Regions from separate parts of the Collinsella sp. CLA-SR-H006 genome, predicted to be linked through region 1. Evidence: riboswitches for the same ligand, from Rfam matches in the RefSeq annotation. Region 1 holds a riboswitch; the other holds the start of a gene.

What was found. A riboswitch is a leader RNA that binds a small molecule or an ion and turns the genes downstream of it on or off. The one in region 1 is predicted to bind thiamine pyrophosphate.
Region 2: another riboswitch for thiamine pyrophosphate. It lies ahead of thiC (phosphomethylpyrimidine synthase ThiC); the one in region 1 lies ahead of thiM (hydroxyethylthiazole kinase).

What each region holds. Positions count from the first base shown of each region.
Region 1 covers NZ_JBBNPD010000001.1:316,548-331,496, reverse strand. The annotation lists gene AAA069_RS01540 (alpha/beta hydrolase-fold protein) at 1-400, shown strand, start outside; gene AAA069_RS01535 (uracil-xanthine permease family protein) at 461-1,795, opposite strand; gene AAA069_RS01530 (5-methyltetrahydropteroyltriglutamate--homocysteine S-methyltransferase) at 1,919-3,052, opposite strand; gene AAA069_RS01525 (LysR family transcriptional regulator) at 3,207-4,103, opposite strand; gene AAA069_RS01520 (HAD family hydrolase) at 4,114-5,022, opposite strand; TPP riboswitch at 5,186-5,296, shown strand; gene thiM (hydroxyethylthiazole kinase) at 5,348-6,187, shown strand; gene AAA069_RS01510 (thiamine-binding protein) at 6,191-6,532, shown strand; gene AAA069_RS01505 (thiamine phosphate synthase) at 6,529-7,224, shown strand; gene AAA069_RS01500 (patatin family protein) at 7,326-8,195, opposite strand; gene AAA069_RS01495 (EAL domain-containing protein) at 8,520-11,237, shown strand; gene AAA069_RS01490 (diguanylate cyclase) at 11,365-12,894, shown strand; gene AAA069_RS01485 (flavodoxin family protein) at 12,969-13,592, shown strand; gene AAA069_RS01480 (ArsC/Spx/MgsR family protein) at 13,604-13,945, shown strand; gene AAA069_RS01475 (GTP-binding protein) at 14,032-14,949, shown strand, end outside.
Region 2 covers NZ_JBBNPD010000004.1:91,071-106,019, reverse strand. The annotation lists gene AAA069_RS03900 (TIGR02452 family protein) at 53-1,186, shown strand; gene AAA069_RS03895 (SGNH/GDSL hydrolase family protein) at 1,265-1,924, shown strand; gene thiD (bifunctional hydroxymethylpyrimidine kinase/phosphomethylpyrimidine kinase) at 2,259-3,089, opposite strand; gene thiC (phosphomethylpyrimidine synthase ThiC) at 3,282-4,616, opposite strand; TPP riboswitch at 4,608-4,724, opposite strand; gene AAA069_RS03880 (hypothetical protein) at 4,787-5,302, shown strand; gene AAA069_RS03875 (YaaA family protein) at 5,326-6,135, opposite strand; gene AAA069_RS03870 (aminopeptidase) at 6,262-7,659, opposite strand; gene polA (DNA polymerase I) at 7,826-10,576, shown strand; gene AAA069_RS03860 (HAD family hydrolase) at 10,920-11,747, opposite strand; gene AAA069_RS03855 (argininosuccinate synthase) at 12,302-13,528, shown strand; gene AAA069_RS03850 (hypothetical protein) at 13,762-13,932, shown strand; gene argH (argininosuccinate lyase) at 14,051-14,949, shown strand, end outside.

The DNA of each region.
Region 1 (14,949 bases):
AATCCCAGAGGCCGAATCATCACTTCCCTGCCCGCCCACCTGGCGCGGCATTGCCGGCTACTCGTTGGCGGGTCTTTTTGCACTGTGGGCACTTTGGCAAACAGATGTCTTTGAGCGCGCGGCGAGTGCGTCGGGGTCGCTGTGGTTCCCCGGCTTTATCGACTACGCGCGCGAGCGCACGATGACAGCTACGCCCGACGCCGCCTATCTGTCGCTCGGTAAAATGGAAACAAAGACGCCCAACCGCATGATGCGGCACGTACTCGACGATACGCGTGCGATGGAAGAGCTGTTTATCGAGCGTGACATTCCAACAACGCTGGAGCTCAACCCCGGCAACCACTTTGCCCAAACTGACCTGCGCATGGCGCGCGGCATCCACTGGATACTGACGCATTAAAAATGGCGTCCACGCGTACATACGCATGGACGCCATTTTTAATTTGGCTGAACGCAGCTACTATTCAGCAGTCTCCTCAAGCTCGGAAGTATCGAACTCAAAGTCATTGCCGGGCAGGATGGCGTTGAGCACAATGCCCACCAGCGAGCCCACGGCAAGGCCCGAAAGCGAAATCGTCACGCCGCCCAGCTCCAACACGATGGCACCGGCGGCACTGTAGGCAATGCCGAGCGAAAGCACGAGCACCAGAGCCGCCACCAGCACGTTGCGGTTGTTCTGGAAATCAACCTGGTTCTCGATAAGGTTGCGAACGCCCACGGCGCTGATCATGCCGTAGAGCACGAGCGACACACCGCCGATAACGCACGCCGGCATGGCGGCAATCACCGCAGCAAACTTGGGGCAGAACGAAAGCACAATGGCGCAGCAGGCGGCAATGCGAATCACACACGGGTCGAACACACGCGTCAGGGCAAGCACGCCGGTGTTCTCGCCATAGGTGGTGTTGGCCGGAGCGCCAAAGAGCGAAGCCAAAATCGTGGCGAGGCCATCACCGAGCAGCGTGCGGTGCAGGCCGGGATCGGCAATGTAGTTGCGCTCGCAAGTCGAACCAATAGCAGAGATATCGCCAATGTGCTCAATCATGGTCGCAAAGGCCAACGGCATGATGGTGATGATGGCCGTCGTGGCAAGACCGCTATCGAACTGCGGTCCAAAGAGCGCGAACACGGTGTTGTCCCACACGACAGGTAGACCGACCCACGGCGCGGCGGCAACCCCCGAAAAATCAACCTCGCCCAGCACCGCCGCGACGGCATAGCTCACCACAACGCCCAGCAGAATCGGCACGATCTTGACCATGCCGCGGCCCCAGATGTTGCAGATGACGATCACGGCCACAGCGATAACGGCGACAAGCCAGTTGGTCTGGCAGTTGGCAATGGCAGAGCTCGCCAGGATCAGGCCGATGGAAATGACGATGGGGCCGGTCACCACCGGCGGGAAGAAACGCATAACGCGCTTGGCGCCAAAGGCACGGAACAGGGCCGCCAGCACCGGATAGAGCAGGCCGGCACAAGCTACGCCCAGGCAGGCGTAGGGCAAAAGCTCGGTCTCGCCGTTGGGCGCGATGGCGGCATAACCGGCAATAAAGGCAAACGATGAGCCCAAAAATGCCGGCACCTTACCGCGCGACAGGAAGTGGAACAGCAGCGTGCCGATGCCGGCGAACAGAAGCGTCGCCGAAACGGAAAGGCCGGTGAGCACGGGCACGAGCACCGTGGCTCCGAACATCGCAAACATGTGTTGCAAACCCAACACGAACATGCGCGGGCGGCCGAGCGACGATGCATCGTAGATGGCATCGGTGACGGCGGGCGTCGAGGATTGGGACATGGAAGTCCTTTCATGATGGAAGGGCGATCAGGCATATCGGATAACCTGCCCGAACGATACGATCCGAACCATTGTACGTGATACGCCATGTCTCGCACGCGCCGTCACCTGCAAACGGTAGCGTTACTTCCAAACGCGCTCGGAAATGCGCTTGACCAGCGCGATCTTTGCCCACTGTTCGTCCTCGGTCAGTTTGTTGCCAATCTCACAGCTGGCAAAGCCGCACTGGGGCGACAGGTACAGGTTCTCGAGCGGCACATACTTTGCGGCCTCGTGGATACGTTCGACGATGGCATCCTCGTCCTCGAGCTCAGCGGCCTTGGTGGTCACCAGGCCCAGCACGACCTTCTTGCCGGGAGCAACATACTTGAGCGGCTCAAAGCCACCGGCGCGCGGCGTATCGAACTCAAGGTAGAACGCGTCGACATCCTCGTGCGCAAAAAGGTACGGTGCAATGGGATCGTAACCACCCTCGAAGGCATACGTGGAGTGGTAGTTGCCGCGGCACACGTGCGTGTTGATAACCAGATCGTCGGGCTTGCCCGCGATGGCAGCATTGTTGAGCGCCACGCCCAGCTCGCTCACCTTTTGCAGGTCAACCGGACTCATGCCGGTCTTGGACACAAAGTCGGTATCGCAATAGATGCCCCAGGTGCAGTCATCAAATTGGATGTTGCGGCAGCCCGCGGCATACAGGTCGGCAATCACGGTGCGGTATGCTGCGGCAATGGCATCGGCGAGCTCTTCGTCGGTCTTATAGACGGCACGCAGGCTCTCCTGCTGGCCATCACAGCGGTCGAGTGTGACTTCGGAGAACGTCTGGATCGGCGCCGGAATGGTCTGGCGCGCGATCTGGCCCTCACCCTCGAGCGACTTGACAAATTTGAAGTGCTCGACGAACGGATGGTTCTCGCCGCTAATGGGACCGGTTACCACGGCGGTGTCGGCGGTAGTCTCCTCATCGTGAAACATGTAGCCCGTGCGCGAGGCGCGGCGCTCAATGCCATTGAGGCCCCACATAAAATCGAGGTGCCAGTAGCTGCGGCGGAACTCGCCATCGGTAATCACCTGCAGGCCGGCAGCCTTCTGCTTGGCCACTAAGTCGCGGATGGCCTCGTCCTCGACGGCCTTAAGGCCGGAAGCGTCGAGTTTACCCGCGACATAGGCGGCACGGGCATCCTTTACAGCCTGCGGACGAAGAAAACTGCCGACGATATCGGCGCGAAACGGCGCGTTCGGTTGAATCGAAGTGCTCATAGATATCTCCTTTGCATTGGTTGCTTTACTGGGACAGAGTATGAGCGCTCATATGGTCATCGTAAAATATACGTTTATAACAGTTTGATATAGATGCTTCCTATATCAGTCTGGACTGTCATAAAGAGACTTGAACCGTGCGGAGCACAGCAGCCTAGATATGCTGACGAATCGCGTCGATATAGGCCCGACCGTAGCGCGTGAGCGTCGTGTTCTTGCGCGTGATGATGCCAATCTCCATGTACTCGTCCACGTCGAGCGGAATCGAGATAATGCCGGGGCCGTTGAGCTCGTGGCTGATCACGCCCGAGCATACCGTGTAGCCGTTGAGGCCCATGGCCAAATTGAACAACGTCGCACGGTCGCGCACGCGGATATTTTTGCGACGCTCGAACGTCGAGGTCAGCTCCTCGGAATAGTAAAACGAGTTGTAGCTGCCCTGCTCGTAGGACAGGAACGGGTAGTCTTCCAGATCCTCGAGCGTCACGCTGGAGCGGCTCGCCAGCGGATGGTCGGCGCAGACGAAGACATGCGGCGTGGCGCAGAAGAGCCCTTCGAACACGAGCTCGTTGGCGGCAAGCATGCGCTCGATGACCTCGCGATTGTGCTCCGACAGATACAGGATGCCGAGTTCGCTTTTCATATGCGCGACATCCTCGATAATTTCGTGGGTCTGCTCCTCGCGCAGGGTAAAGTCGTAGCGCGCGGCATCGAACTCGCGGATCACATCGACAAACGCATTAACGGCAAAGGAATAATGCTGGCAGCTCACACTAAAGTGCGGCACCTGCTCGGACGTACCTTTGTACTTGCCCTCGAGCAGGTCGGCCTGGTCGAGCACCTGGCGCGCGTACCCCAAGAAGGTCTCGCCTTCCTCGGACACAATGACACCCTTGTTGGTGCGCTCAAAGATATGCACACCCATCTCGTTTTCGAGATCGCGGATCGACGCGGTAATCGAAGGCTGCGACACAAAGAGCCGGCGCGAGGCCTCGGTGATGCTACCGCATTCGGCAACCTTAACAACATATCTGAGCTGCTGAAGCTTCATAGCCTTCTCCCTAGACGTTCGTGACGCCAAAACCTGCCGCGTCCATTTGGCTCATAAACGACGGCATCTCCCCCGTCGCGGCGCAGGCGGCAATCTGATGCAGAGCCCCGGCAACCGCATCATCTGCCGCAGCGCCGATATGCCAGCGTGCGGCAGCCGTGACGGCCTCGTTGGCATTGGCGACTGCAACGGAGTTGGGAACGGCATCGATCATGGGCAAATCGTTATCGGAATCGCCGAATACGGCCACCTCGTCGGGCGTCAGGCCCAAAGCACGCGCCAGCTCCAGCGCAGCGCAGCCCTTGTCCCAGCCGGTCGGAAGAACGTCGAACAGGCGCACGCGGTTGTTGGGAAACACAAGCGAGAGTTCCGGCACCTCAGCGGCAACACGCTCGCGCAGCTCGGCGAGCTCCTCGCGCGAACGGGCACTCCAGATATTCGCCTTGTATACCGGGGCATCGTCAACGACAGGACGACAGGGAGCCTCTTCGCCCTTGAGCCACGCGTTGCCGCCTGACTTCATGGCGCGACGCACACGCTCGGGATCGCTTGTCACGCAATAGGCATCGTTATTCCAAAAGTCATCACCCAGACGGTAGACCTTCAAATACGTATCGTCGGTCTCCTGTTCAAAATAATCGGCTAAGCGCATCAGAGCATCGTTATCGATTGCGCGCGAGGCGACTACTTCGCCGTCGACAAACATCACCTGGCCGTTACAGAACGCACCGGTCGAATAACACTCGGAACGGTTTTTGAACATCCAGCCCATCGCGGACGGCTGACGACCCGAAACCGGCCCAAAGTGCAAACCCGCCGCCTGCATGGCATGAATACCCTCAATGGCGTAGTCGCTGGCGCCGTCATGCCCGGCTGGAATCAGTGTATCGTCCATATCGGTCAGCACAAGTTTGATCATAAGGTCCCCTCGGTCATTCTTAATCCCATCTATTGTACCGACCTGCCAAAAAGGGACAGGTTTATTTCGGCAGGTTTCATCTGGGAAAACGCAAAGTCCCAGTTGTTACCTGCCAAAATAAACCTGTCCCTTTTTGGCAGGTGCGCTAGTATAGGGAACAACAGATTCGATGCGGGAGTGCCGGCGGTGCAAACCACAAGGCTGAGAGGGCAATGGGCCCAATCCTTTGAACCTGTCAGTTAATGCTGGCGTAGGGAGCATGCCGCCTTTACAGGGGCGCTGTCTATGCACAGCGCCCCTTTTCTATGCCAAGGAGGCATGTGCAGTGATTGATTCGGAACAGCTTAAGCAAAATGTGGTCAAAGCCGTGGAGGAGATTCGTGCCACCAATCCGATGGCCGGCTCCATCACCAACACGGTGACGATCGACTTTGTCGCCAACGCGCAGCTCGCCGTGGGCGGATCGGCCGCCATGGTCTATCTGCCCGACGAGGGCGAGGCACTCGTTGCCGGCGGCGGCGCCATCTACCTCAATATGGGCACGCTCTTCCCCATCTACGAACAGACGATTCCCCGCGCGGCCAAGGCGGCACACGACGCCGGCAAGCCCTGGGTGCTCGATCCGGTGGGCCTGGGTATCGGTAGCCTGCGCACCCAGCTGGTAAACGAACTCAAGCAGTACAAGCCCGCCATCGTGCGTGGCAACGCCTCCGAGATCATCGCACTCGCCGGGCTGTGGGGTCTTGAGGGCGAGGCGGCCGATCTGAGCCGCGTGCGCGGTGTCGATACCACCGACACGGTAGACGCCGCCCGCGATGCCGCCGTGGCGCTCGCCCGCTACACCGGCGGCGCCGTTGTGGTCTCGGGCGAAGTCGACCTGATCACCGACGGCATGACCGTGGCCAAGTCCCACGGCGGCAGCCCGCTCATGTCCAAGATCACCGGTTGCGGCTGCTCGCAAGGCGGCGTGCTGGCTGTGTACGCCTGCGCTGCCGACCCGTTTACGGCCGCCGTCTGCGGCACCGCCGTCTACAACGTTGCCGGCTCGCGTGCCGCCGCTGTCGCCGATGCCCCGGCAAGCTTTAAGGTCGCCTTTATCGACGAGCTCTACCGCGCGACCGCCCAGGATATTGCCGATAACCAACTCGAGCTCGAGGAGGCATAAGCCATGTCCGAGCCCGCAACCAATGCCGGCATGAACACACTCGTCGCCGTGGCCATCGCCCCGTGCGGCACCGGCGATGAACTGTCCGCCGAGGTCGCCGAGGTCGTGCGCGTCATTCGCGAGAGCGGCCTTCCCAACCGCACCACCTCGATGTTCACCGAGATCGAGGGTGACTGGGACGAGGTCATGCAGGTCGTGCGCGACGCAACCTTTGTGTTGGCGAGCAAGGGCATCCGCACCGAAGTCGTGCTCAAAGCCGATATTCGACCCGGATTTACCGACACCATGACCGGCAAGCTCGAACGCATGGAAGCACAGATCAAGAAGCAGGAGGAAGCACGATGAGCATCCGCGACAACCTTGATATCTCGGCCTATCTGGTACTCGGCCCCGAAAACACGCTCGGGCGCCCCGTGGGCGATGTGGTGGCCCAGGCACTCGACGCCGGCTTTACCTGCATCCAGGTGCGCTCCAAGGTGGCAAGCGCCCGCGAGATCATCGCGCTGACCGGCGACGCCGCGCAGGCAATCGCTCAGGCCGGCAAGACCGGTCAGGTCGCCTTGCTCATCGACGACCGTCTGGACTGTGTGCTTGCCGCACGCGAGCAGGGTATTGCTGTCGACGGCGTGCACGTGGGCCAAAGCGATATTCCCGTCGAGGTCTGTCGCAAGTTGCTGGGCCCCGACGCCATCGTGGGCCTTTCGGCCCGTTGTGAGGAGATGCTCGAGTACGTCAAGACCGCCGACATGAGCCTGGTCGACTACCTGGGCATCGGCCCGCTCCACGAGACCGAGACCAAGCGCGACTGCGGACGCGCGGCCGACGGCTCTATCATCACCAAGAGCTTTGAGGACCTGGCCGCACTCCACGCGGCAAGCCCCGTGCCCATCGTGGTGGGCGGCGGCGTTAAGACAGCCGACCTGCCGCAGCTTAAGGCCACCGGCGTCAACGGCTTCTTTGTGGTGAGCGCCGTCTGCAGCGCCGATGACCCCTACGCCGCGGCCAAGGAGCTTGTCGACACCTGGCAGCAGGCATAGCCATAAGCCGAGCAGCCGATTCGCAGCCTCACATCTTCAGCAATGGAAAGCGCATCCCAGTTTGGACCTCCATTCCGGGATGCGCTTTCCACATGCGACCCTTACCCCGCCAGATACGCTTCCAACGCCGGCAAAGTCGCCTCCGCATCGCGGCGACCAATCTGGTAGATGCGCTCAAGTTCATCGGGCTCACGACACAGCGACGGCACCTTCACCGATTCGCTCGGACGCACCACAAAGATATCGCCGGCGGCCTCACGACGCGCCAAATCATCGAGCGTGGCATTGTAGACCTCATGCCGATGCTCAAGCGCTGCGACAAACTCCGGATAGTGACGGAACACGCGACGCAGCATGGGCATCACGCTGTTGGGCTGCTTCACAAAGCCCGCCGGCTGCGTGAGTACCACGATATTGCGGTCATACCCCTGCGCAAACAGCCAAGCGCTGGGAATAGAGTCAGCCACGCCACCATCCAGATACTTATGCCCGTCAATAGCAACGGGACGCGTCGCCACAGGAATCGCCGATGACGCCCGGATCCACTCGATATCGCGCTCATCGCCATACGGCAGATCGTGATAGACGGCCTTGCCCGTCTCGATATCGGTACACACGCACGTAAACCGCATGGGGCAGGCGCGATATGTCTCCAAATCGATGGGATCGCGCTCGATGGGCACCTCGTGATAGGCAAAATCGGCATTGAACATATCGCCGGTTCGCAGCCAGCTGGTCACGCTTGCGTAGCGCTTGTCGGCACAATAGGCCTTGTTGTAGCGAATGGCGCGGCCGATCTGGCGCGATTTAAAGTTGTAGCCAAACGCCGCGCCCGCCGAGACACCCACCATATGGTCGCAAGTTAAGCCGTGCTCCATCCAAACGTCGAGCACGCCCGCCGTATACATACCGCGGTAGCCGCCTCCCTCGAGTGCCAGCCCCACCGTGCGCGTCGTATTTGACTGTGCCATGCGACCATCTCCGTCCCCACAAATTCAAACGGGACAAGTATACCCGTCAACATATATCGTCCCAGTCGCATTTTTATCGAACATCGCATCGTCGCGCTACCGCCTGTCGAACAATAGCCGCCCACAGCATGTGCACCCATATATAATTGTGCACTATTGTTTACACTACTCAGCTGTTATCAACAGCGAACATTAGCCGGCAAATTAACTCAACAACGCGGCAAGGCGGGGGCCTGGATACATGCAAAGCGCTGAGCAACGACGCGTGTACACAACGAGCTCGCCCGACGCAATCCGCCCCGACCTCAGAAAGCCACTTAGAACATGGAAACTGTCAGCAATTACACCGAAACGCTCGAAAAGACCGTCCGCGACCTTCTCGAACGTCAAGACGATCTGATCAGGACCGCCTTTACCGACCAGCTTACCGGGCTTGGTAACCGCGGCGGCTTTGCCCGCTCCCTCGAAGAACTCTGGGAGCAGGACGCCCCCGTTACCATGGCGTTCATCGATATCGACAATCTCAAGCACTGCAACGACGTCTTTGGCCATGACGAGGGCGACCGCTATATCTTGCAGGTAAGTCTCTATCTTAATCTGTATATGAAGGTGGGCGAAGCGGCGTTTCGCATAGGCGGCGACGAGTTTGCCATCCTATCTACGATTGCAACCGAGGACGACCTCGCCGAACGTCTGAAACACTGCCGAACGGTTCTGCTCAAAAACAACGATTCCGAGATGCCCCACTCGTTTAGCTACGGAGTGTCACATGCCGACCCCGCCCTGGGCGAAGCTTCCAATCGCATGACGCTCGATGCCGACCATCGCATGTACGACTACAAGCTACGTCATGCCATGCACCTCGATCGACGCAATATCACGCAAGTTCACGCCGACGACTTCGAAATAAGCGATCGAATTTTTGACGCCTTTTCGATGCTCAATGAGGGCCGATATTTCTTTATCGAGAACTTGGACAAACATCGCACCCTTTGGTCACAAGGTGCCTTGCGCGATCTTGGCCTTCCCTCGGAGCACATAGACAACTGTCGCGATTACTGGAAAACGCGCGTCCATCCCGACGACCTTGAGGCCTGCATCAACGACATCGACCAAGTCTACAACGGCACCAAGCACCGTCGCGTCATGCAGTATCGTGTGCGCAACGCCGTCGGCGACTACGTCCTTTGCCGTGCTCGCGGGTTTCGTATCGACGGCGACGGAAATGTCCCCTCGCTCTATGTCGGCGAGCTCGTCAACCACTCACTTGCCGAAACCGTCGACGCCGCCACAGGCCTCGGAACGCAGCGCATGCTGGCCAACGCCATCGACGCCTGCCGCCGCGATCGTTGCGAGACAGGGCTTATAGCGGTGCGCGTTCGTGGCACGACAAAGCTCAACGAGCTCTACGGGGCCGAGGCCGTCGACAACATGCTTGCCGAATACGCAGGCCGTATGCTGTCGATCACTCGCGGCAGGAGCCGGGTCTACCGTTCACGAAGCGTTCAGTTCGTCGTGCTCAGCAACGACCTAGACCACGAGGCATTCGAGCAACTGACCCGCCACCTTAAAGAGGCCGTTTTCGCTCCTGTTCGAATCGCAGGCGACACCATTACTCCCGTCTGCCTTGTCGTCCCGGCCTTTTACGAGCACTTAACCCATCAAGCGACCGCCGTTTTAGGCGAACTCAACCGTCGCCTTCGCACGGCCGGCGGGCTTGTTCCCAACGACAGCCTCCCCATACCCGAGGCTGAGCGCAAAAGCGCCATCGCCGAACGTATCGACTCGCTCACGGGTCTCTATCGACCCAGCGAGTTTATGCGGCGCGCCAACGCTTTTCTCGAGGCAAGACGCGACGGCGCCTGGTGCATCGCCACGGTCGACATGGGCCACATGCGCCTGTTTAACGAATGGTATGGACAGGCCGAAGGCGACCGCCTGCTTGCCGATGTGGGCACGGTCCTCAAGGACATCGAGAATGCCGACATGGTCGTCGCAGGGTACTGGGGCCAAGATGACTTTTGCGTACTCATCCCCTTTAAGCACATCACCGTCCATCAAATCTACAACCGCGTTCGCGAGGCAGTAGCCAGGTATGATGGCGGCGTAGGTTTTTGGCCGTCCATGGGCGTTTACCCCATCGATTCCAATGAGGAGATCACCATCGATGCGCAGGCAAAGGCCATGTTTACCAATCGGCGCGCAAAAAACGACTTTAAGGAGCGCATTGCCATTTTTTGCCCCGAGGAGTACAAGCGCGAAATCGTGTTCAACCGCACGCTGACCGAATTCCAGTACGCGCTGTCAAATGGTCGCATCACGTACTATCTTCAGCCCCAGGTCGATATGGAAACCGGCGAGATTATTGGCGCCGAAGCACTCACCCGCTGGATTAACAAGGACGGCTCTCTCATTTCGCCCGCAACGTTTATCCCCGCACTCGAGGAAAGCGGCTTTGTAGCGACGCTCGACAAATATGTTTGGCAGGGCGTCGCCATGTGGCTCCGCGAGCGCCTCAATCGAGGACTTCGCGTGGTTCCGATTTCCCTCAATGTGTCGCGCGTAGACATTCTTGCCTGCGATGTCGCCGAGCATATGGGGTCGCTCGCCGCCCAGTACAACCTGCCGCCCGAACTCATGCACATCGAGATCACCGAGACCGCCTATACCGGAGAGTCCGAGGCCGTGGATAAGCTGACCGCGGATCTGCACACCCGTGGCTTCTCGACCTACATGGACGATTTTGGCACCGGCCAGTCCACGCTCGCGATGCTCAAGAACGTCAACGTCGACGTCATCAAGCTCGACCGCACCTTTGTGCCCACCGACCGCGATCAAGGCCGCAGCACGCAAATCATTTCATCGATGCTCGAAATGGCGCAGTCGCTCCATCTGCCCGTCGTGGTCGAAGGCGTCGAGACAAATGAGCAGGCGAACATGCTACGACAAATGGGCGCCCGCTACGCTCAGGGCTTCCTCTACTACCGCCCCATGCAGGCGAAGGATTTTGAGGCATTGCTCGATGGCGGCAATAACAACTGATACGCTCGCGCGCAAAACGCCACCGTCGAAGGGGATATTTGTCTCCATTAGCTAACTTATATCCCCAATTCAAACCGAATTGGGGATATGATACAAACCGTTGTTCCGCCCAAGGAGGTTATCCATCATGAACGAGTCGTATCGCCTGGGCGAGCAATCGATTATTGCCTATCTTCAGCGACTTGCGAACGGCGTCTCGACCGCCGAACTCGATGTTGCCGCGCTGCCTGCTGGGCTACGCGCCGTTGGCGAGCAACTGCAAAAGACGCATGCCATCCTGCAACAAGAGCGCCAGCTGCTTGAGCGCAACGCCTATATCGATCCGCTCACCAACTTGGGCAACCGCAACGGATTCGACCGTCACGTCGAGCAACTCTGGCGCAAAGGCGACCCCTTCACCTGCGCCTATATTGACATCGACCATCTCAAGCATTGCAATGATAGGTTTGGCCACGCCGAAGGCAATCGCTATATTCTGAGCATCTGCCGCACGCTCTCCGAAACCATGGAGCACGATGAGATGCTGTTCCGTATCGGTGGAGACGAGTTTGTGCTCATCTCGCCCTCCGCAAACGAGATTGAACTCGAGCAGCGCTTGGAGCAGGTGCGTACCAGGCTGATCGAGGCGAGCTCAGGTGGCAAGGCACCCATGATCGGCAGCTTTAGCTTTGGCTGCTCGCGCGTCGATCCACTTGCTGGCGACACGCGTCGCCAGATGACGATGGATGCCGATCGCAAGATGTATCGCTATAAGCTTATGCATCGTGTGCAGCAACCGAAAGACGATGACGCGCCGCAACGCCCAATCGTCGACCAGCTTCCCTGCAACGACCGGGTGTTCCAAGCGATCTCCATGAGCTCCGAGACGCGCTATCCGTTTATCCTCAATCTCGATACGGGAGAATCGCAATGGTCGGTTAACGCCGTACGCGATTTTGACCTGCCCTCCCAGCACCCTTTTAACTCACTCGACATGTGGCTCGCCCGCGTTCATCCCGAGGACCGCGACAACGTACGTGCCGAGCTCGACATGGTGATAAACGGCACGTGGCACTTCCACTACATGCAGTATCGCGTAATGGATGCCACCGGAAAATACGTGCTTTGCGACTGCACGGGCTACCGCTTAGACGGCACCGATACCGAGCCCGGCATGTATGTGGGCATTATCATCAACCGAAGCTTGGCAGATACGACCGATTCCGTGACCGGCTTGGGCGATATTCACGCCCTGGTCAACGCCATTGGCGAAATGCGTCGCGTGGCGCGCAAGGCTGGTTTGATCGCCATCAAAATCGACGATATCGCTCAGGTCAATGCCCGCTTTGGCTTTGATGCGGGCGACCGCGTTTTGGCAGAAAGCGCCGCCTGCCTCATGGAATGCTCGCGCGGCAAGGGTCGCCTGTTCCGCTCGACGGGGCCGACGTTCGCGGCGCTTTTCGACGACTTTGATCCCGAAGAGACCGACGCGATCGCAGAAGAAATCGAGCGGTTCCTGGGTTCTCCCGTGCTCTTTGGCCCATTTGAATATCAGCCGCCCATTCGCGTGGCCACGCTCCATCTGGACGGCGTCGACCGTCAGCCCGTTTCGATTTTGAACGAGCTCAAAGCGTTGCTCGGGAAAGCCGTGCAGGTGCCAGGTACCAAACTGGATTAGCACCGCGCCCACACCGCCTCCCCCATCGTGCGATAATCCTCTGCAGAAGTCACCGACAGCAGAGGGAGTTTGTGATGAAGGTTCTTTTGGTCAACGGCAGTCCCAAGGCAAACGGAAACACCGCCCGGGCGCTCGCCGAGATTGCAGAGCAGCTTAAAGCCGAAGGCATCGATAGTGAGGTATTTCAGCTGGGCGCCAAGCCCATTCGCGACTGCATCGGCTGCGGCCAGTGTGGCAAGCTTAACGGTCGCTGCACCTTTGACGACGACGTGGTCAACGAGCTGATCGCTGCCGCCGAACAGGCCGACGGTTTTGTCTTTGGCTCGCCCGTCTACTATGCGCATCCCAGCGGACGCATCCTCTCGGCACTCGATCGCGCATTCTATGCCGGCAACAAGGCCTTTGCACACAAGCCGGGCGCTGCCGTTGCCGTTGCCCGTCGCGGCGGCACGTCGACCACTTTCGACGTGCTCAACAAGTACTTCACCATCAACCAGATGCCCGTGGTCGCCTCCACGTACTGGAACAACGTGTTTGGCGCCATGCCGGGTGAAGCCGCCCAGGACGCCGAGGGCCTGGCCACCATGCGCAACATCGGCAAGAACATGGCCTGGCTCCTGCATTGTATCGAGGCAGGACAGGCCGCCGGCATCGAAGCCCCCGAAGCCGATCGCGAGCGCACCAACTTCATCAGGTAGAACGGCGGAACATGAATATTCAAATCTTCGGCACCAAGAAGTCCTTCGATACCAAGAAGGCCCAGCGCTATTTTAAGGAGCGCCGCATTAAGGTACAGTTTATTGACCTTAAGGAAAAGGAGATGAGCAAAGGCGAGCTCACGAGCGTGATGCAGGCGGTCGGCGGTATCGACAAGTTGCTCAACCCCAAAGCCAAGGACGAGGAGACGCTCGCACTCATCCAGCACCTCACCCCTAGCCAGCGCTTCGACAAGCTGCTCGAGAACCAGCAGGTTCTAGCCGAGCCCATCGTGCGCAACGGCAAAAAGGCCACCGTCGGTTATTGCCCCGATGTATGGGGAGCCTGGGAGTAGCTTGTGTTATTTGCCGGCGCGTGGGTATAAGAGCAGGCGTTTGGCATAAGATTCAGCTGTAAGCCATGTCTAACAAAGGAGGGCACATGCCCAACAAACCCGTGAAAATCATCATGCTTACCGGATACCTCGGTGCCGGCAAGACCACGCTGCTCAACCACATCCTCGCTAACGATGGCGGTATCCGCGCCGCCGTGATCGTCAACGATATCGGCGAGATCAATGTGGACGCCAGCCTCATCGCCGACGGCGGCCTTTCCGAGACCGACGACCTCATCCCGCTCACTAACGGCTGCATCTGCTGCACGCTTTCGGATGACCTGGCCAACCAGCTGCAGGGCATCGCCGATTCGGGCGACTTCGATTACATCATCATCGAGGCATCGGGTATTTGCGAGCCCATCCCCATCGCCTACACCATCTCGAGCTTCTGCGACGAGGCCAAGGTGGGCGGCGAGCCCAAGCTCGCACTCGACAACATCGTGGCCGTGGTCGATTGTGCCCGCATGTACGACGAGTTCAACGGCGGTCGCGACCTGCTGGCAGAGGATATCGACGAGGACGACATCGAGAGCCTGCTCATCCAGCAGATTGAATTCTGCTCCACGCTGATTCTCAACAAGACCGATACCGTGACGCCTGAGCAGATCGCCGAGCTCAAGGCTATCGTGCGCAGCCTGCAGAAGGACGCCGTAATCGTCGAGGCTCAAAACGGAGAGGTTCCTATGGGGGAGCTGCTCGACACCGACCGCTTCGATTTTATGCGCGCCTACAACTCCGCCGCCTGGATTGAGGCCATGGAGCATCCCGAGGAGCACGATGACCCCGAGGTGCTCGAGTACGACATCGAGACCTTTGTTTACTCGCGCCGTAAGCCGTTTGACCTGAAGAAGTTCACCGATTTTGTTGAGCAGGAGTGGCCCGACGAGGTCATCCGCGTCAAGGGTCCGCTGTGGCAGACCGGCGACCCGGACATGTGCTACATGTTTGAGCAGGCCGGCCAC
Region 2 (14,949 bases), on a different contig from region 1:
ATCATGGATGGGAAAAGCCGATAGCGGCAGAGACCGAGAAAGGTGACCACTTATGGCAGATGTCGACAACAGGAACCGTAACCGCAGGTCCAACCGAGCGGGTCAGCCCAATCCCAAGCGCGAGGCCCGTGCCAAGGCCGCCGAGCGTCACGTGGCAACTGTGTCCGAAGCGTGCGCCAAGGATATCGAGCGTTCGCTTGCCGGTGTTCGCGAGTTTGACGGTATGCCTGCCGGCTTTGTCTCGGCGATGAAGGCCAAGGTTCAGAGTGCTGTGGCCACCGAAGAACAGGTTGCCGAGGAGTCTGAGGCCGCCGAGGCCGAGACCGCTGAGGTTGCGTCCGCCGAGACCGAGGTTACGGCCGAGCCTGCACACGCAGAGGAGGCCACGGAGACCGAGTCCGCGCCTGCCGCCGAGGAGCCCGCTCCGGTCCTGCCCGAGGTCACCGTGCTCGACGCCTCTGCCACGCAGGCCATTCTGGATAACGGTCGAGGCTATGCGCAGTTCTGCGACATGGCCGTGCTCGACTTTGCCTCGTTCACCAATCCGGGCGGTGGCTATATTCAGGGTTATCTGGGCCAGGAGGCCACGCTGTGCGCCGATTCGTATCTGTACAACGTTCTCGATAAGCAGCGCAAATGGTACGGCGAGAACCGTCGCCGCAACATCAACTGCGAGCTTTACCGAAACCGTGCGCTGGTGGTGCCTGCGGTGCGCTTCGACCGCAACCACGTGCATGCATACGCCGACGTGATCGTGGCCGCCGCGCCCAACGTTAAGCGCGCCCGCCAGGAGTATCGCGTGAGCGACGATGCTCTGCTGGATGCCCTGCGCGACCGCATTCGCTTTGTGCTTGCCATCTGCGACGAGCTAGGTCGCGAGAAGCTCGTGCTGGGCGCTTGGGGCTGCGACAACAACGGCTTTGACGCAGAGGCCGTGGCCGAGCTCTTCCGCAAGGAGCTCGCGTCGGGCGACTTTAAGGTCAAGCAAGTCTTCTTTGCCGTGCCTTCTACGCGCTGGGATGAGGATTTTGCCAAGTTCGAGCACGTGCTGGCAAACTTCCCCGAGCGCAACGAGGAGTCCTATGCCCAGGTTGCCGCTCGCGCTGCGGCAGCTCGCGCCGCCGAGCAGATCCAGGCTGCTACCGAGGATGATGAGGACGAGGACGATTGGCGCAAGTACCTGTAATCGGTACGTGCTGACAGATGGGTCGAGCCGGCGGGAGAGGCTGCTTCCGTCGGTTTTTTACTGAGCGAGGGGCTTACGATGAAAAACGTTCTATGCTTTGGCGACAGCAACACCTATGGTTACGATCCGGCGGGCATGCGCGACGGCACCGCGGTGCGCTATGCGCAGGATGTGCGCTGGTGCGGCGTGGCCCAACGTGACTTAGGCGAGGGCTGGCATGTAATTGAAGAAGGCCTCAACGGCCGCACGACGGTACGCGACGACATGTGCCATCTGAACACCAATCTTAACGGCATCCGCGCACTGCCGATGCTGCTCGAGGCCCATAAGCCGCTGGATGCGATCGTTATTATGCTGGGAACCAACGATTGCAAGACGGTCTTTGGTGTGACGGCCTCCGATATTGCCCGTGGCACCATGGCGCTGATTCGCGCGGTGCGTGCATTTCCCTGGACCAATGCCGCACCCTGCCCGCGTATTCTGCTGATGGCACCTATCAAGATCAAGCCGCAAATCGCCGATGTATATATGACCGATTTTGACGAGCGTTCCGTCGAGGCCTCGGAGCATTTTGCTGAATACTATGCGCACGTAGCCGAGCAGTTTGGCTGCGACTTTTTGAATGCAGCGGAGTTTGCCGAGCCGGGCGATATCGACTATCTGCATATGATGCCCGAAAGCCATGAGAGCCTGGGTCACGCCGTGGCGGCCAAGCTCCAAGAGATGCTCGGTGAGTAGCACGGCCCCAAACCACCACAATAGTTCTCCTTGCGGTGGCTTGTTTCGTTGATTTGTCTTGATCTGTAACAGTTGTAAGGCCGAAAACGGGCTAGATGTTACAGATTGAGATTATTTTAGGTCGATATCGGTCGTTTGTCTCGATCTGTAACATCTAGGGTCGATTTTGCCGAGTTAATGTTACACATCGAGATTATCTTCTCAATGGAATTTGGATGTCTCGATTTGTAACAGGTGGGCCGAAAAATGGACTCTAACTGTTACAGATCGAGATGTTTGTGGGAACCACCGCAAAGGTGCCTGTCCCCTTTGCGGTGGTTTTGAACTGCGAGTCTTAATACTGCCACATATGGTTAACGGGGCCGGAGCCTTTGCCCATGTCAAAGCCGGCGGCGAGAGCGCCGGTTAGGTAGGCCTTGCCGGCGTTGACGGCGTCGGCAAGATCCATGCCCTGGGCCAGCGCGCAGGCGATGGCGGACGAGAGCGTGCAACCGGTGCCATGCGTGTTGCCGGTCTCGATGCGCTTGTGGCGGAACCACGTGGTGAGCGGATCGCCCAGGTGGTTGCCTTCGTCATCGAGCGGCGCGGGCTCTGCTAGCACATCGTTGGCCTCGTTGACAAAATGCCCGCCCTTAACGAGAGACGCGCAACCAAAGCGGCGGGTGAGGAGCATGGCAGCATTTTGCTGCGTGCGCTCGGAGTCGACCTCGTAGTCGAGCAGGGCCATGGCCTCGGGAATATTGGGCGTGATAACCGTCGCTAGCGGGAACAGGCGGCGGGTGAGCGCCTCGGCGGCATCTTCGGCAATCAGCCGTGCGCCCGAGGTGGCTACCATGACGGGGTCGACTACCACGTTTGTCGCGTTCCAGGCGCTCAGGCGGTCGGCGATAACATCGATAATCTCGGCAGAGGAAACCATGCCAATCTTGACGGCGTTGGGGCGGATATCGTCAAAAACGGCATCGATCTGCGCCGCGACAATATCCGGGGAGATGTTCTGCACGGCGGTGACGCCCAGGGTGTTCTGTGCGGTGATGGCGGTGATGGCCGTCTCGGCATACAGGCGGTGCGCCGTGATGGTCTTGATGTCGGCCTGAATGCCGGCGCCACCGCTGGAATCGGATCCTGCGATGGATAGAACGGCAGGTACCTTACTGCGATCCATGTTCGCTCCCTTGTTCGGTCGGAATCAAATGGGTCTATTACCCCGCATTATAAAGATGCCCAGGCCGGCGATATGCCGAACCCGGGCGCGAGATGCAATTTTTACGCAAATGCAGGCAAATGTTCACAAGTTAACAATTGGCAGGTGCTGCGGTGAGCCTATAGGCGATCGCGGCGAATCGCGGCGATAAGGTTAGTCCTCCATGCCGAGGTCAATCGTGGTGCCCTCGAAGATCTTGTTGACGGTGCGGACGGCGCACATCTTGCCACACATGGTGCAAGTGCCCTCGGTGGCGGCGGGGGACTCCTCGTAGCGCTTCTTGCCCGTAACCGGGTCGAGCGCGCACTTCCACATGGCGTCCCAGTCGAGCTTGCGGCGTGCCTGGCCCATCTTATCGTCCATGTCGCGGGCGTGGGGCACCTTTTTGGCGATGTCGGCGGCGTGTGCGGCGATCTTGGTAGCCATGAGGCCGTCGAGCACATCCTGGGCGTTGGGCAGACATAGGTGCTCTGCCGGTGTCACGTAGCACAGGAAGTCGGCACCGGAGCTGGCGGAGATGGCGCCGCCGATGGCAGCGGTGATGTGGTCGTAACCAACGCCGATATCGGTCACCAGTGGCCCGAGCACATAGAACGGAGCATTGTGGCACAGGCGCTTCTGCAGTTTCATGTTGGCAGCGATCTCGTCGAGCGCCATGTGACCCGGGCCCTCGACCATGACCTGGACGCCGGCGGCCCAAGCGCGCTTGCACAGCTTGCCCAGCTCGATCATCTCGGCGGTCTCGGTGGCGTCGTTGGAGTCGTAGAGGCAGCCCGGGCGGCAGGAGTCGCCGAGCGAAATCGTCACGTCGTACTCGTGGCAAATCTCGAGCAACTCGTCGTAGAACTCATAGAACGGGTTCTCGTTACCGGTGACCTCCATCCAGCCAAACAGCAGTGAGCCGCCGCGGCTCACGATGTTCATCAGGCGGCCGGTCTCCTTAAAGGTCTTGGTGACTGACTTGTTGATGCCGCAGTGAATGGTCATAAAGTCCACGCCGTCCTCGGCATGCGCGCGCACGACTTCGAACAGGTCGTCCTTGGTGAGCTTGACCAGCGGCTTTTCCATGTAGCCGATGGCGTCGTACATGGGGACGGTGCCTACCATGAGCGGCGTCTCGTCGATGAGCTGCTGGCGGAACTGGCGCGTCTTGCCCGAGTTGGAGAGGTCCATGATGGCGTCGGCGCCAAAGTCCTCGGCGATCTTGACCTTCTTCCATTCCTCGGCGGCATCGGCCTTGTCGCCCGAGATGCCCAAGTTCACGTTGACCTTGGTGGACAGGCCCTCACCGACGCCAAAGGCGCGCATGCCCTTTTTGATGTGCACAATATTGGCGGGAATGGCGATGCGGCCGTCGGCCACGCGCTCGCGGATGTATTCGGGGTCGCGATGCTCGCGCTCGGCGACTTCCTTCATCTGCGGCGTGATCTGCCCGGCACGGGCGAAGTCGATTTGCGTGACGAGCTTGTGCTCGGTCTGTGTGCTCATTGGCACGGCTCCCTTCGTTGGCATTACCCATATCAGGTTTGCGGGTCAGGGCGGGCGCGCCCAATCTCAGCCTGCCGTCTTGTCCTGCAAGCTCCCCGTTATGTCATGGGCTCAAGTATAGCCTGAATGGGTACGATTGGGCCAACGAGCGTGCCTGTGGGGAGGCGTACATGGAAGACAAGCATCTATATCGAGAGACGCAATGGGACATATCGGCCGAGGAGGGCCGTGCGCACCATGGGTTGGTCGCGATTGGCTTTGCGGTGCTTGCCGTGCTGGTGATTGCCTTTTGTATTTGGACGTTTGGCGGTCGCGGCGGCGCTGCCTGGGAGTTTGAGGCCGACGATGCCCTGCCGATCATGACGGTGAAGGTCGCTGGCGGTAACACGGTGGCCGCACCGGGCGACTACTGGTATCCGCGCGACGAGTTTGTGCAGCTGCAGTTGAGCGGCGGGTCTATTCCGGGTGAAGAAATCGAACGCGTGACGTTTGATGAGGCACTCAAAACACTCATGGTGAAGCTCAAAGATCAGGGCGATGTGCCCACGACCATGGATATCGCTCTGACGGAGTGGCGTCTGGAACCTCCGTCGGGCGTTACGGTATCCGACGTAGAGCACGTTAAGATTACCTACCAAGATGGCTCGACGAGCGAGATTGCAAAGGCCGATGGCTTGGCGGAGTAATGGGGTGTTTGGAAACGACGGGCCTATTGTGCCTGCGCGTTCATGAAAACCAGGGTGTTTTTGTCTGAAAGCTCGGGGATGTGCCGATAGCCGATGTTGAATGTGGTAAGTTCGCTTGCATCCTCGAGCTTGTTTTCTGCCATCCACCGCACCATGGAGCCGCGCGCCTTTTTGCTGGCGGTCGAGCGCTGGATGGGCTTGCCGTTGCGGATACCCTCGCCAAAGAGGCATGTGACGGCCGTGGCGTCGCCCGTGAGGTGGGGCAGAACGGCTTTGGCATACTCTACGCTGGCGAGGTTGACGATCGTGGTGTTTGAGCCTGCTGGGGCGATAGCCCGCGCGAGCTTGTCGCTCCAAAACGCGTAGAGGTCTCGGGCATCGTCAACGGCGAGCTTCGCGCCCATCTCCAACCGATACGGTTCGACGGCATGAAAGGGGCGAACGCACCCGTAGAGGCCGGAGAGGATCCATAGATGGTCTTGCAGCCATATGAGCTGCGCGGAATCCATCACCTCGGGCGCCATGCTCTGGTACTGAATGCCGTGATAGGACATGACGGCAGGGGAGAGGTGACGGGCGATACCGGAATCGGCAAGATCGCCGTTTCCCAAGATGGGCTCGAACTCATGCAAAATGTCGAGACAAGGGGCCAGTAGCTTGTCGCTGACGTTCCACAGAGCTTGTAGGCCGCTGTCGCCTTCGGTTCGTTCGATGTCCAAGAGCGCATGGTGCAGCTGGGCAGTCTCGCACGCAAAGGGCGGAATCCCCTGAACTTCAAAAGCATCTTGTGCCGCGCGCATTTGCTTGGCGGGTGAAACGATGACCTGGAGCATGAACTCTCCTCTGCCAAAAAGAAGTTGCGGTGGAATGCGGTCTGCGCGGGCCGGTTGAAGGCCAGGTTAGTCCGTATTCCACCGCAAGTTATAAAGGGCTGGTTTGGTGCGCCTTACGAGGGTTGGTTAGGCGCGCTCGAGGAAGGCCTTGTAGCCGCGATAGGCCTCGTAGATATCGGCCTTGTTGGCGACCTCCCACAGGGCGTGCATGGACAGGACGGCAACGCCGGAGTCGATGACGTTCATACCGTACTTGGCCATGATGTAGGCGATGGTGCCGCCGCCGCCCGCGTTGACGCGACCGAGCTCACAGGTCTGGAAGTCCACGCCGGCCTCGTCCATGATGTCGCGGACGAGGGCCACGTACTCGGCATCGGCGTCGTTGGAACCGCCCTTGCCGCGGCTGCCCGTGTACTTGTTAAAGCACAGGCCGCGACCCATGAAGGCGGCGTTTTTGGTCTCGAACTTGCCGGCGTAGCCCGGGTCGAAGCCGGCGGACACGTCAGAGGAGAGCATACGGCTGCGGGCGAGCGCGCGGCGCAGGGCCAGCGGGCTATCCTCGCCGGCGAGTGTCATGATCTCGGCGACGGTGTTCTCGAAGAAGAGGCTCGTCATGCCGGTGGCACCCACGGAGCCGATCTCCTCCTTGTCGACGATGAGTGTGATGCTCGTGCGCTCGACATTGGCCACATTGATCTGGGCAAGCATGGAGGGGTAGGCGCAGACGCGGTCGTCGTGGCCATAGCCCAAAATCATGGAGCGGTCGAGGCCCATGTCGCGGGCGGGACCGGCGGGCACGACCTCGATCTCGGCGGAGAGGAAGTCCTCCTCCTCGACGCCGTACTGCTCTTTGAGGATGTCCAGGAACATCTGCTTGACGGGCTCCTTGGGAGCGTCCTTGTCGTCCTCGTCAAACTTGACGGGACGGCCGCCCACGATCACGTCGAGGATCTCGGCGTCGACGGCGTCCTTGGCGGGCTTGGACATCTGCTCGCTCGAGAGGTGGATCAGCAGGTCGGAGATGGTAAAGACCGGATCGTCTGCCTTGTCGCCGATGTTGATGTCGACGGTGGTGCCGTCCTTTTTGCAGATGACGCCCACGAGTGCAAGCGGGGAGGCCACCCAGTGGTAGCTCTTGACGCCGCCGTAGTAGTGCGTGTCGAGGTAGGCCATGTCGCCGGCCTCGAAGGCGGGATTCTGCTTAAGGTCCAGGCGCGGCGAGTCCACGTGAGCACCCAGGATGTTAAAGCCCTGCTCGAGCGGGGCGGTGCCCAGGTTGACGAGCATGAGGTCTTTGCCGTGGTTGGCGGCGTACACCTTGTCGCCGGCCTTGAGCGTGCGGCCCTCGGCAATCACGGTCTCCAAGTCGACGTAGCCCGCCTCCTCGGCCATCTTGATGCCGGTCTTGACGCACAGGCGCTCGGTCTTATTCTCGCTCAAAAACTGCTTATAGCCGCGGCAAAGCCCCTCGAGTTCCTCGACTTGCTGTGGCGTGTACTTTTTCCATGCGCAGGGACGCTCCATGACGCAGGCTCCTTTCGGATCGATCGTGCTGGTTGATGTACCGTGAGCCATCGTATCACGCGCGGGCCCGCGGCGGCAGGGAAGCCTGATGTGCGGTGGCCGCGGGGCGGGGAGCGTGTAAACTGGTGTGAGCAAACCGTGCCCAGCCCAAAGCGAGGTATTCAATATGTCTGACAAGCGCCGCACCTTTGCCGTTATCGACGGCAACTCGCTCATGCACCGCGCCTTCCACGCCGTGCCGCCCACCATGAATGCGCCGGACGGGCGCCCCACCAACGCGATCTTCGGCTTTCTGAACATGTTTCTCAAGATGATCGATGCCTTTAACCCCGACGGTGTGGTCGTGGCGTTTGACAAGGGCAAACCGCGCGTGCGCATGGAGATGCTGCCGCAGTATAAGGCGCAACGCCCGCCCATGGACCCCGATCTGCATGCGCAGTTTCCGATGATCAAGGAGCTGCTCACCGCGCTCAACGTGCCGATTCTGCAGTCCGAGGGCTGGGAAGGCGACGATATCCTGGGTACCATGGCGCGCCTGGGTGAGGAGGCCGGCTGCGACATGCTGCTGGTGACCGGCGACCGCGATATGTATCAGCTCGTGACCGAGCACGTCAACGTGGTCTCGACTCGCAAGGGTCTGTCCGACGTGGCAATCATGACGCCCGAGAGCGTAGACGACCTGTATCACGGCATTACGCCGGCGCTCGTGCCCGATTTTTACGGTCTGAAGGGCGATACGTCGGACAACATTCCCGGCGTGCCGGGCATCGGCCCTAAAAAGGCGAGCGCGCTCATCGCACAGTACGGCAGCTTGGACGAGGTCATCGCGCATGCCGACGAGGTCAAGGGCAAGATGGGCGAGAACCTGCGTGCGCACATCGACGATGCGCTGCTGAGCCGCAAGGTCGCAACCATTCGCACCGATGCGCCCGTCGAGCTCGACTTTGACGAAACATCCTTCCCGGCGTTTTCTGCCGACGAAGTGTCCGCGGCGCTGGGTACGCTTGGTATCACCGCCATGCAGAACCGTTTCTTGGCGCTGATCGGCGGCGAGGGCGGGGCTGCTGCTGCCTCTAGTGTGTTTGAGATACCTGCTATGGTTCGCGCGGCCGCCGGCGATGCCGACGCGCTCGGTGCCGTTGCGGCTGAGGTCTCCCGCGCGATTGATGCCGGCGAGTGGGTCGCCGCCGTGGTGGACGACGACAAGGAAGAGGGCGCGCTCTTTGGACTGACGCGCACGCTGTGGTTGGCGACGTCCAAGGGCCTGTTCGCGCTCGAGGAGGGCGACGGCGCCTCCACTGCCGTATTCGATGGCTTCAACTTCGCTCACGGTGTGATCGCCGGCGTGCTTGCGCGCCTGTTTATGGAGGGCCGCGTGGCGAGCCCGGATACGAAGGCGCTGCTGCACGAGCTTTCGCCCATCGATTCTTCTGAGCCCGAGCTCATGGATCCGCTAGCAGTCGATTCCACGTGCATCTTCGACACCGTGGTCGCCGCTTACCTGTTGGATTCCGACCGCTCCGAGTTTGACGAGGCATATCTGGCCGATACGTATCTGCAGATGGCGCTGCCTGCGGCGCGCGGCGCAGAGGGTGCTGGTGAGGACGCTCCGGCGCCTGCCGCCCGTACTGCGGCTCTGACGCTGGCGCTCGTGGCGCCGTTGCGCGAGTGCATGGCCCGTGAGAATGCCGCCAACGTGTTCGATGGCATCGAGATGCCGCTCGTTCCGGTACTTGCCAAGATGGAGCGCGCGGGCATGCTCGTGGACCCCGACCGTCTGCACAGTCTGTCCGAGGGTCTGGCGACCCAGATTACCGAGGTTGAGCGCAGTATTCGCGACCTGGCGGGTGACGAGACCTTTAATATTGGCAGTCCTATGCAGCTGTCGCATGTGCTCTTTGATGTGATGGGGCTTCCGACCAAGGGCCTCAAGAAGACTAAGCGCGGCTATTATTCGACCAACGCCAAGGTACTGAGCGACCTTGCGCGTGACCACGAAATCGTGCGTCTGATCTTGGACTGGCGTGAGAAGTCTAAGATCAAGTCCACCTATCTGGACACGCTGGGCCCGCTACGCCGAGGCGACGGCCGCGTACACACTACGTACAACCAGACCATCACGGCAACGGGGCGTCTGTCCTCGAGCGACCCGAACCTGCAGAACATCCCGACGCGCTCTGAGCTGGGCCGTACCGTCAAGACGGCGTTTTCGGCAGGCGAGGGAAGCGTCTTTTTGGCGGTGGACTACTCGCAAATCGAGCTGCGTCTGCTGGCGCATCTCTCAGGTGACGAGCACTTGGTGCGCGCCTTTAACGAGGGCGAGGACTTCCATGCCGAGACGGCGGCGCGCGTGTTCGGTGTGTCGGTGTCCGAGGTAACGCCCGACCTGCGCAGTCGCGCCAAGGCCGTGAACTTTGGCATCGTGTACGGTCAGCAGGCCTACGGCCTGTCGCAGTCGCTGCATATCTCGATGGCCGAGGCGCGCGACATGATCGACCGCTACTACGAGGCCTACCCGGGCGTGCGTACGTTCCTCGACAACGTGGTGGCGCGCGCCAAGCAGACGGGCTACGCCGAGACCATGTACGGCCGCCGTCGTCATATTCCGGAGCTCAAGGCCAAAAATCCGCAACTCCGCGGCTTCGGCGAGCGCACGGCCATGAACCACCCCATGCAGGGCACCGCGGCCGACATCATCAAGATCGCCATGGCCCGCGTAAGCCGCCGTCTGGAAGAAGAAGGCTTTGCTGCCCACATGATCTTACAGGTGCACGACGAACTGGACTTTGAGTGCCCCGTCGACGAAGTCGAGCGCCTAACCACCATGGTCCGCGACGTCATGGAACACGTAGTAGACCTCCGCGTACCGTTGATCGCCGAAGCCAGCACCGGCATAACCTGGGCCGACGCCAAATAGGAAAGCACTTCGTAAGGCAAGCTCGCCCAAGATGCAAGCCCCCACATATTTAAGATTTGGGACAAACACTACTGATTAATTTGTCCCACAGTAACCAAAACAGAGGGGAGCCCCTTCCAACAAGGAGCTCCCCTCTGCTCAAATCATTTCAGCTAAGTATCTAGACACTCAAGACGCCATCTTGGCGGCAGGAAAGTAAACCTAGGGCCTGGCCGGGCGGCACGGGTTAACTTTTCGTAGATTCCGCACGCAAAGAAAGCCACTTAATGTGGCTTTCGTCTTGCGCAGGACCTGACCGAGCGAAAAGTTATCCCGTGCCGCCCGGCCAGGCCCGATGGGACGGCTACCGAGCCGCCAAGATGGCGTCGATGAGCGTCAGTACGCCCCCGTCGTTGTTGCTCGGAATGCGCCACTTGGCATGCGCGTTCATGTGCTCTTCGGCATTGTCCACGATAAAGCTGTGACCGACGCGCTCGAGCATGGGGATGTCGTTGTAGGTGTCGCCCACGGCGGCAGCATCGGCAATATCGATGCCCAGGTGCTCGCACAGGTGAGCGACGCCGGCGCCCTTGTCGACGCCCAGGTTCATAAAGTCGATCCACTCGCGCCCGGCGTTGGTGACGTAGAGCTTGTCCGAGAACTCGGGGCTATAGGTCTCGCGGAAAGCGGGCTCGGCGTCGTAGCCGGGGAAGAAGACCGAAATCTTGTTGGACTCGAAATCAATGCCCTCAAAGCTGTCGACGTAGTTGATTGTGTTGTAGTAGACGCTGATCTCGTCGTGGTATTGATGGTCGCGGGCAAGCACGTAGAACTCGTCGAAGCAGCACAGGACGGGGACAGCGCGAGGATCCTCCGAGGCACGGCTCAAGACCTGCTGATACAGCTCCACGTCAATATTGCTCTTATAGATATAGCTGCCGCGATAGATCACGCACGCTCCGTTGTCGGGACAAAAGGCGAGGCGGTTCTTGATACCCTCGAACATCTCCTCGAGCTTGGGGGCGGGACGTCCGCTGGCGGGGCAGAATACGATGCCGGCGTCGGCGAGCTTGTCCAGGCGCTCATCAAGACCCTGGGGCAGCACACGCTCGTCGGTCAGCAGCGTCTTGTCCATATCGACGGCGAGAATCTTAATGTTGCCGATGTTGGCGTCCGATTCGTAAGTTTGCATAAAAATGCGCCTTTCGTTTCGAGATTGTTTCAGACGTTATAACCATCAACTAGTAGTCGAGCGTATTTTCGCAGGAATGGTGCGTATTTGCACTGCAATTCACAAACTAATGAAAAAACTTTTCAGAAATTTGAATTTGTCGCTTGCGCAGCGTGCACTTTATCGTAATATAGCGAACATCGAAAACGGAGACGGCAAAAGAGCCGTTTACCGAGGAAAAGGTACCGTTTGCGATATTTGAATTGCGCCCGGCGATACGTGAAAGGAGAGGCAGATGCAGTTCGTAAAGATTATCACCACTGCAGACAATGCCATCCGACGCCAGCGCGCAATTTCCCGACGACGATAACAATCGTCTCTGTCCGCATGGGGCGCAATGCCTCAACAGAGTCATTTTGAGGTCGTTGGGTTTAAGCACGACATAGCCGCATGTTTCTAGGGCATGCCTGTGATGCATTCTGCTGAATAACCTGATATTGCACGGTTTTTGACCTCAAGGTGACTTGCAACTGACCGATGTTCTAACTAGCTACCAAGGGCGAAAGGAAACAGCCATGAGCAAGGAAAAAGTCGTTCTCGCATATTCCGGTGGTCTTGATACATCCGTATGTGTCAAGTGGCTCCAGGACGAGAAGAATCTCGATGTCGTTTGTGTCTGCGGCAATGTGGGCCAGGAAGAGACCGGACTGGATGCCAAGAAGCAGAAGGCGCTCGACCTGGGCGTTCTCGATTGCCAGGTGCTCGACCTGCGCGACGAGTTCTCCGATGAGTTCCTGACTAAGGCCATCGCCGCAAACTCCATGTACGAGAACAAGTACCCGCTGCTCTCCGCTCTTTCCCGCCCGCTGCTCGCCAAGAAGCTTGTCGAGGTCGCTCACGAGTTTGGCGCGACCTACGTCGCCCACGGCTGCACCGGCAAGGGTAACGACCAGGTCCGTTTTGAGGCTGCCGTCAAGGCCCTCGACCCCGAGCTTAAGGTTATCGCCCCGGTTCGCGAGTGGGACCTGAAGTGCCGTCCCGACGAGGTCGCCTATGCCCACGCCCACAACGTGCCGGTTCCCGAGGGTGCCAACGATAACCCCTATTCCATCGACGACAACCTGTGGGGTCGCGCCATCGAGTGCGGTCACTTGGAGGACCCTTGGAATGAGCCGCTCGATGACGCTTGGGTTATGACCAAGAACCCCGAGGACACGCCGGACACCCCGACCTACACCGAGATTGAGTTTGAGGCCGGCAAGCCTGTCGCCGTCGACGGCAAGAAGATGAAGCTCTCCGAGATCGTCATCGCCCTCAACAAGATCTCCGGCGACAACGGCTTTGGCCGTCTCGACCTGGTTGAGGATCGTCTGGTGGGCCTCAAGAGCCGCGAGTGCTATGAGGTTCCCGGAGCCCTGACGCTCATCACCGCCCACAAGGCGCTTGAGGACATCTGCGTCGAGGGCGACCTGCTCAAGACCAAGATCAAGCTCGAGCAGGATTGGGCTACCGCCGTGTACAACGGCCAGTGGTACAGCCCGCTCAAGAACGCACTCGACGCCTTTATGGCCGACACCCAGAAGTTCGTGACCGGCACCGTCCGTCTGAAGTTCTTTAAGGGCAACTGCCATGTCGTCGGCCGCAAGAGCCCCTTCAGCCTCTACGACTACGGTCTGGCTACCTACGACCGCGACACCACGTTTGACGAGAAGGCCAGCGCCGGCTTTATCGAGATCGATACGCTGTCGCTCAAGACGTGGGCAAAGGTCCAGGGCCCCAGCTCTGCTGCCGCCCAGGCCTAGCGCCTCCTTCCCTTGGTATCCGCTCGGCCCATCCGCGTGATACATAACGGGCGCACGGGGTCCCTACCTTTCGTTATGCTTGCTGACACTTCTTAACATCGGTGGCCCCTACGTTCCGCCCGCATATATGATGCCGCGTCTGCGGCTGAGTCCGAGCCCCGCCGGGGTTGTCCGGCGGGGCTCCTTCTATCAATTTGGCGGCTCTGCGCCTATATATATGAGGAGTATCCATTATGTTCAATGCTATCGCGCATGCTTTACTTGCCCTCGCGCCCGAGTTCGATGCTGCAAGGGTCGAGGACGTCCCTATGAGCCTGAAGGCCTGGATCGATGGTTCGCAGGGCAACATCCGGAGGGAGACGTTGGGCGCCAAGTGCATGGCGCGTCACTTCTTTGCAAATTAGCTACATGGCTCCGCACACGGTGGGGAATGTGTAAAACTAGCGGTTGAAAAATCGCTTTAGCGATATGGCGCATTGCTTTGGGCGCTTGTTTTGGTATTTGGAGAAAGGGGACGGTTCCATGGCTCTTTGGGGCGGTCGTTTTGAGGCAGGCGTGGCCGAGGTCACGCAGGAGTTTGGTGCGTCGCTGCCGGTCGACAAACATCTCTATAAGCAGGATATCGCCGGCTCTAAGGCGCATGCCAAAATGCTGGCGGCTCAGGGCATCATCAGTGCCGAGGACGAGCAGGCGATTGCCGAGGGCCTGACCGGAATCGAACAGGATATCGATGCCGGCAACTTCACCTTCGACATCAACGACGAAGACATTCATATGTCCATCGAGAGCGAGCTGACGCGTCGCATCGGCGAGGCCGGTAAGCGCTTGCATACCGGGCGTTCGCGCAACGACCAGGTGGCGACCGACACACGCCTGGGCGTCAAGGCGCTGGCCAAGGAGCTCATGGAGGCCAATCTTGAGCTGCGCCATGTGCTGGTGGATGCGGCCAAGAAGTACGACAAGGTGATTCTGCCGGGCTACACGCACATGCAGCACGCTCAGCCCGTGCTGCTGTCGCATCATCTGCTGGCGTATTCCTGGATGTTCGCGCGCGACTTTACGCGCCTGAAGGCCGCCTTTGATGCCGCCGACAACTGCCCGCTGGGCGCTGCCGCGCTTGCCGGTACGAGCTATCCGCTCGATCGTCAGATGACGGCTGCCGAGCTTGGCTTTGCGGGCGTGATTCCCAACTCGCTCGATGCGGTTTCCGACCGCGATTTCCTGCTCGATCTGCATTACGCCGGCTCCGTCATGGCCATGCACCTGTCGCGTCTTTCCGAGGAGATCGTGCTGTGGTCGAGCTCCGAATTTGGCTTTATCACGCTTTCCGACTCGTACTCCACCGGCTCGTCTATCATGCCTCAGAAGAAGAACCCCGACTTTGCCGAGCTTATCCGCGGCAAGAGCGGCCGAGTCTATGG